Regions from separate parts of the Mesorhizobium sp. M0991 genome, predicted to be linked through region 2. Evidence: riboswitches for the same ligand, from Rfam matches in the RefSeq annotation. Region 2 holds a riboswitch; the other holds the start of a gene.

Region 1 (3,407 bases), on a different contig from region 2:
AAGCTCGTCGCACAGATTGACGAAGTCGCGAATGGTGCAAAAATGGATGTTGGGTGTGTCGTACCAGAAATAGGGGAGGTCCTTGGTCACCGGCATGCGGCCGTTGAAGAGCAACGAAAAGCGCACCCGCCAGTGGCCGAAATTCGGGAATGAGACGATGGCGCGGTTGCCGATCCGGAGCAGTTCGTCGAGCACCAGCTTCGGATTGCGGGTCGCCTGCAGGGTCTGCGACAAGACGACGAAATCAAAACCCTTGTCGGGATAGAATTGGAGATCCTTGTCGGCATCGCCCTGGATGACCGACAGGCCGCGCGCCACGCATTCGTTGACGCCGCGCTGCGACAGTTCCAGCCCGCGGCCATCGACCTTCTTGGTAGCCTGCAGCAATTCGAGCAGCAGCCCGTCGCCGGAACCGACGTCCAGCACCCGCGACTGCGGCGGGATAAGATCGGCGACGACTTCGAGGTCGACGCGCTGAGCGCGGTTGACGCTCATGCGTTCGGCTCTTGCCTGACGCATGATCCTGATCCGAAAAGCCTGCAACTTTTCGGGGTCATGCGCTGATGCCTGGCGCATGGTCCTGATCCGAACAGCCTGCAACTTTTCGGGGTCATGCGCTGATGCCTGGCGCATGGTCCTGATCCGAACAGCCTGCAACTTTTCGGGGTCATGCGCCGAGCCCTCTCGCCCGCGCGGCCGAGGCGATGAAGCCTTTGATGGCGGCGAACAGTTCCGGTTCGTCGAGCAGGAAGGCGTCGTGGCCGCGGTCGGTCTCAATCTCGACGAACGAGACCGAGGCGCCGGCCGCGTTCAGCGCGTGCACGACCGAGCGGCTCTCCTCGGTCGGGAACAGCCAGTCGCTGGTGAACGAAACCAGGCAGAAGCGCGTCTTGGTGCCGGCGAAGGCATCGGCCAGCCGGCCGCCATGGTCGGCGGCGAGATCGAAATAGTCCATCGCCCGGGTCATATAGAGATAGGAGTTGGCATCGAAGCGATCGACGAAGGTCATGCCCTGATGGCGCAGATAGCTCTCGATCTGGAAGTCGGCATCGAAGCCGAAGGTCAGCGCTTCGCGGTCCTGCAGGTTGCGGCCGAACTTGCGGTGCAGCGCTGCTTCCGACAGATAGGTGATGTGGGCGGCCATGCGCGCCACCGCCAGCCCCTTTTCCGGCCGCTTGCCATGCTCGAAATATTTGCCGCCGTGCCAGTCCGGGTCGGCCATCACTGCCTGCCTGCCGACCTCGTGGAAAGCGATGTTCTGCGAAGAGTGGCGGGCGCCGGTGGCGATCGGCAGCGCCGAGAAGACGCGCTCCGGATAGCTGGAGGCCCATTGCAGCACCTGCATGCCGCCCATCGAGCCGCCAAGCACGCTGAACAGCTGTTCGATGCCGAAATGCTCGACCAGCTTCAGCTGCGCCCGCACCATGTCGCGGATGGTGATGATCGGCAGGTCGAGCCCGTAGGGCTTGGCGGTGGCGGGATTTGTCGAGGCGGGGCCGGTGGAGCCGAGACAGCCGCCGATGACGTTTGACGAGATTACGAAGAAACGGTCGGTGTCGATGATCTTGCCGGGGCCGATCAGCACTTCCCACCAGCCCGGCTTGCCGGTCACCGGATTGGTGTTGGCGACATGCTGGTCGCCGGTCAGCGCATGGCAGACGAGGATGGCGTTGGAGCGCGCGTCGTTGAGCGTGCCATAGGTCTGGTAGGCGATCTGGAACGGCGACAGCAGCGTGCCGGCGTCGAGCTTGAGCGGCTTGTCGGCGCCGAAACGCAACACCGGGCTCGACGGCTGGTCGGCCTCGTTGTTGGTTTTTCGAGCGCGCAAAGCGACCATCACATCTCCTTGCCCGGGCTTCAGCTGCCGCCAGTCTGGAGCAACAACCAGTCAGGGCAACAAAAAACCGGCCATGCCTTCGCAAAGCCGGTTACAGGATGCAAACGGCCCTTTAGCAAGTTGTTTAACGTGGCTGCAAGCCGACCGGCCAAATCACCACGGAACTGTAGCCGTTCTTCTATGACTCGCGCATGGCTTCGTCAACGGCAAGTTCTTGATCCCGAATTGCCGCCCCTCGACATTCCGGGCCACGGCTTGTATTTCCGCTGCGGCCTCCGGATGGAGGCATCCTCGACGGATTTCATGGAATGAGCCAGACACCGGATCAGATACGTCCAACGCCCCGCGCCGGCATCATGGACATCGAAGCCTATGTGCCCGGCAAGAGCGCGGCGTCTGAAGGTGTCGCCAAGGTCCATAAATTGTCGGCGAACGAGAACCCGCTCGGTCCTTCGCCAAAGGCGATAGAGGCCGCGCGCGCGGTCGCCGACAAGCTCGCGGTCTATCCCGACGGCAGCGCCAGGCGCCTGAGGGAAGCGATCGCCGAGGTGCACGGGCTCAACCCGGCGAACATCGTCTGCTCCAACGGCTCCGACGAGATTCTGGGCCTGCTGGCGCAGACCTACCTCGCACCCGGCGATGAAGCCATCATCACCGAACACGGCTTCATGGTCTACAAGATCTATATACAGTCGGCCGGTGCGGTCCCGGTAACGGTCAAGGAGACCCACGAACGCGCCGACATCGACGCGATCCTTGCCGCGGTGACGCCGCGCACCAGGATCATCTTCCTTGCCAATCCAAACAATCCAACCGGCACTTACGTGCCGTTCCAGGAGGTGCGCCGCCTGCATGCCGGCCTGCCGCGAAACGTGCTTCTGGTGCTGGATGCCGCTTACGCCGAATATGTCCGGCGCAACGACTATGAAGCCGGCGTCGAGTTGGTGGGCAGCGCGGAAAACGTGGTCATGACCCGCACTTTCTCCAAATTGGGCCTGGGCGGCGCGCGGATCGGCTGGATGTATGCGCCAATGCACGTCATCGACGCGATCAACCGCGTGCGGGGACCTTTCAATGTCAATGCGACGGCAATCGAGGCCGGCATCGCGGCGATCCGCGACCGCGCCCACATCGAACGCAGCGTCGCGCATAACGAGACCTGGCTGGCTTGGCTGAGCGAGCAATTGGAGGGGCTTGGGCTGCGGGTGACGCCGAGCGTCGGCAATTTCATCCTCATCCACTTTCCCGAGGACAAAAAGCATTCGGCGGAGGCGGCCGACGACTACCTCAGCCAGCGCGGCTACATATTGCGGCGCGTTTCCGGCTACGGTTTTCCCAACGCGCTGCGCATGAGCATCGGCACCGAAGAGGCCAACCGCGGCGTTGTCGCAGCACTCGCGACATTCCTGAAAAGCTAGAACACCATGACCTCACCGATGTTCGAAAAGATCGCGCTGGTCGGCATCGGCCTGATCGGCTCGTCGCTTGCCCGCGTCATCCGCCGCGAGGGACTGGCCGGCCAAGTCGCGATTTCGACGCGCAGCGAGGAGACGCTGGCGCGGGCGCGCGA
Region 2 (3,407 bases):
ACTAGCCGCCCGACGATCTGGCCGTGGTCGAGGATGAACGGCACTTCATGGCTGCGTACCTCGAGCACCGCCCGGCTGCCGGTGCCGCCCGACGCCGAATGGCCGAAACCCGGGTCGAAGAAACCGGCATAATGGACGCGGAACTCGCCGACCAGCGGATCGAAGGGCGTCATTTCGGCGGCGTAGAGCGGCGGCACATGCACCGCCTCGCGCGACACCAGAATATAGAATTCGTCCGGATCGAGCACCAGCTCGCCGGCACCGCTCTTGTAGAGCGGCTCCCAGAAATCGACGACATCCTGCGCGGCGCGCTTGTCGACGTCGACCAGGCCGGTGTGGTGCTTGCCGCGATAGCCGACCAGCCCGTCCTTGTCGCCGTCGAGATCGATCGACAGCGCGATGCCACCGCCTGAGATATTGGGTGGTTCGGTGGCGACCAGCATTTCGGCGCGGTGCAACTCGTGCAGCTCGCTTTCCGACAAAAGCGCATTGCCGGTGCGGAACCTGATCTGCGACAGCCGCGAGCCGGTCCGCACCACGATCGGGAAGGTGCGCGGGCTGACCTCCAGATAGAGCGGGCCTTCATAGCCGGCGGCGATCTTGTCGAACTCGTGGCCGCGATCGGTCATTACCCGGGTGAAGATATCGAGCCGTCCGGTCGAGCTTTTCGGGTTGGCGGAGGCGGAAATATGCACGGGCAGCGCCAGGCTTTCGAGCAGCGGCACGATGTAGACGCAGCCGGTTTCCAGCACGGCACCATCGGCGAGGTTGATCTCGTGCAGCTTCAGCCGGTCGAGCTTATCGACAACCCTGTGGTCCGGGCCGGGCAAGAAGGAAGCACGCACCCGCCAGGCCTTGTCGCCGAGCCTGAGGTCAAGGCTGGCCGGCTGGATCTGATCGGCATCGAGCGTGCGCGGCGATTTCAGCGCGCCCGACTGGAACAGCGCGGAAATATCCTGATCGGGAAGAATGCCTGTCTGCCGCAAGGGTCTGGCTCCGTTCGAACGCCGGGCGAGGTCTTGTTCTGTCGCAGGTCCGACCGTGGACGCCTTTGGCACCTGCTTGGTACAACCCTCTTAATCATGCCGGCAATTGACGCAAGCGTGGCGCGGGTCTAAAGGTCGTTATCCCGTGGTGATTTGGCCGGTCGGCTTGCAGCCACGTTAAACAAGTCGCTAAAGGACCGTCGGGCCGCAAGGCCATATGGACCGGTTGCGACTTTCGCGACCGGTTTTTTGTTGTTTGGACCATTTTTGGTGTTGGATAGAATGATGAACAAGAAGCGCGACTGGAAGCCTCAGACCGCACTCGTGCATGCCGGGACGCTGCGTTCCGGCTTCGGCGAGACCTCCGAGGCGATGTATCTCACCCAAGGCTATGTCTACGAGACGGCGCAAGCGGCGGAAGCCCGCTTCAAGGGCGAGGAGCCGGGCTTCATCTATTCGCGCTATGCCAACCCGACCGTCGACATGTTTGAAAAACGCATGTGCGCGCTGGAAGGCGCCGAGGACGCGCGCGCCACGGCATCCGGCATGGCGGCGGTGACGGCAGCACTGCTGTGCAGCGCCAAGGCGGGCGACCATATCGTCGCGGCGCGCGCGCTGTTCGGCTCCTGCCGCTGGGTGGTCGAGACGCTGGCGCCGAAATACGGCATCGAGGCAACACTGGTCGACGGCACAGACATCGCCAGTTGGGAAAAGGCGGTCAAGCCGAACACCAAACTGTTCTTCCTGGAAAGCCCGACCAATCCGACGCTGGAGGTGGTCGACATCGCCGCCGTCGCCGCACTTGCCAACTCGATTGGCGCCAGGCTGATCGTCGACAATGTCTTCGCCACGCCCTTGCAGCAGAAACCCCTGCAGCTCGGCGCCCACATCGTCGTCTACTCCGCGACCAAGCATATTGATGGCCAGGGGCGCTGTCTTGGCGGCATCGTCCTGTCGGACAAGAAATGGATCGACGAGAACCTGCACGACTATTTCCGCCACACCGGCCCCAGCCTCTCGCCCTTCAATGCCTGGACGCTGCTGAAAGGCCTGGAGACGCTGCCGCTGCGCGTACGTCAGCAGACGGAAAGTGCCGGCCGCATCGCGGATTTCCTCGCCGAGCGCCCGCAAATCGCCCGCGTCATCTATCCCGGCCGCGCCGACCACCCGCAAGCGGCCGTGGTCCAGAAGCAGATGTCGGGCGGCTCGACGCTGATCTGCCTGGATGTGAAGGGCGGCAAGCAGGCGGCCTTTGCCTTCCAGAACGCACTCGAGATCGTGCTGATTTCCAACAATCTCGGCGATGCCAAGAGCCTGATCACCCATCCGGCGACGACGACGCACAAGAACTTGACCGATGAGGCTCGCGCCGAGCTCGGTATCGGACCGGGAACGCTCAGGCTTTCCGTCGGCCTGGAAGATGCCAACGATCTGCTCGAAGATATCGAGCAAGCGCTGAGAGCTGCCGGATAAGGACTGGCCGAACAGAGGCGAGCGGGGATGCGCCGATCAGGCGCCGGACGGGGTCTCTTCCAGCTCCGCGACGGCCTTGGTCTGGATGGTCATCACGTTGCCGCGCCAGTCGACGGCGCCGCTCAGCCATCCGCGCGCCCAAATGGCGGGAAGCATCAGGTCTCGCGCCATCATCGCCGGGATCGTGCGCGGCGACAGGTGCCATCCCTTGGCCGAGGCCAAGACGCATTCCGGCAGGTAGGCCGCGACCAGCACGGCGATGGCGGTTGCCGGCAGGCTGCCGCCGGCGTCAGCCGCGGCGATCAGCGCAAGCACCAGCGGCGGCGCCGCGCCGATCAGGATTTCGGGGGCAAAGAACAGTGCAAAGGTGACGCGGCGCAGCCGCGCCCAGCGCGCCTGCCGCGACCAGATCTCGCCAAGCGTGCGCCGGCCGAGCGGCTGTTCGAAGGGCGAGGCGACAAGATTGACCCGCAGTCCGAGCCCGTTGACCAGCTTGGTCGCGGCGGCGTCCTCGGCGATCTCGGCAGCAAGCGCGCGGATGCCGCCATTGGCATCGAGCATCGGCTTGTTCCACAACATGCTCTTGCCCCGCGCGAAGCCGAGGCCGAGCGCCTCTCCAGCGTACTGCCAGCGTGCCTGCAGCGTGTTGAGAAAGGCGCATTCGACCTCCCCCCAAAACCCGTCCGGCCGCGAGCCGATCGGCGTCGAGCAGACGAGGCCGGTATCGGGCCGCCATGCCGCCATCAGCTGTTGGACATAATCGCTCGGCATAAGCACGTTGGAATCGGCAAGGATGACCCAGCGATAATGGGCCGCCTCCCAACCCTTCACGCAATTATTGAGTTTTGGATTGCCGCTGATGCGGTCGTCACCGACTAGAAGGCGGGCGCGAATAGCTGGAAACCGCGCCATTGCGGCGGTGATCGGCTTGACCACCGGGTCATCGGT

What was found. A riboswitch is a leader RNA that binds a small molecule or an ion and turns the genes downstream of it on or off. The one in region 2 is predicted to bind S-adenosylmethionine.
Region 1: another riboswitch for S-adenosylmethionine. It lies ahead of metX (homoserine O-acetyltransferase MetX); the one in region 2 lies ahead of NKH70_RS16805 (O-succinylhomoserine sulfhydrylase).

Annotation. Positions count from the first base shown of each region.
Region 1 is NZ_JAMYNE010000006.1:94,277-97,683, reverse strand. It holds gene metW (methionine biosynthesis protein MetW) at 1-495, opposite strand, end outside; gene metX (homoserine O-acetyltransferase MetX) at 668-1,837, opposite strand; SAM riboswitch at 1,930-2,007, opposite strand; gene hisC (histidinol-phosphate transaminase) at 2,146-3,255, shown strand; gene NKH70_RS11485 (prephenate/arogenate dehydrogenase family protein) at 3,262-3,407, shown strand, end outside.
Region 2 is NZ_JAMYNE010000010.1:139,811-143,217, reverse strand. It holds gene NKH70_RS16810 (2'-deoxycytidine 5'-triphosphate deaminase) at 1-986, opposite strand, end outside; SAM riboswitch at 1,122-1,199, shown strand; gene NKH70_RS16805 (O-succinylhomoserine sulfhydrylase) at 1,269-2,459, shown strand; gene NKH70_RS16800 (glycosyltransferase) at 2,496-3,407, opposite strand, start outside.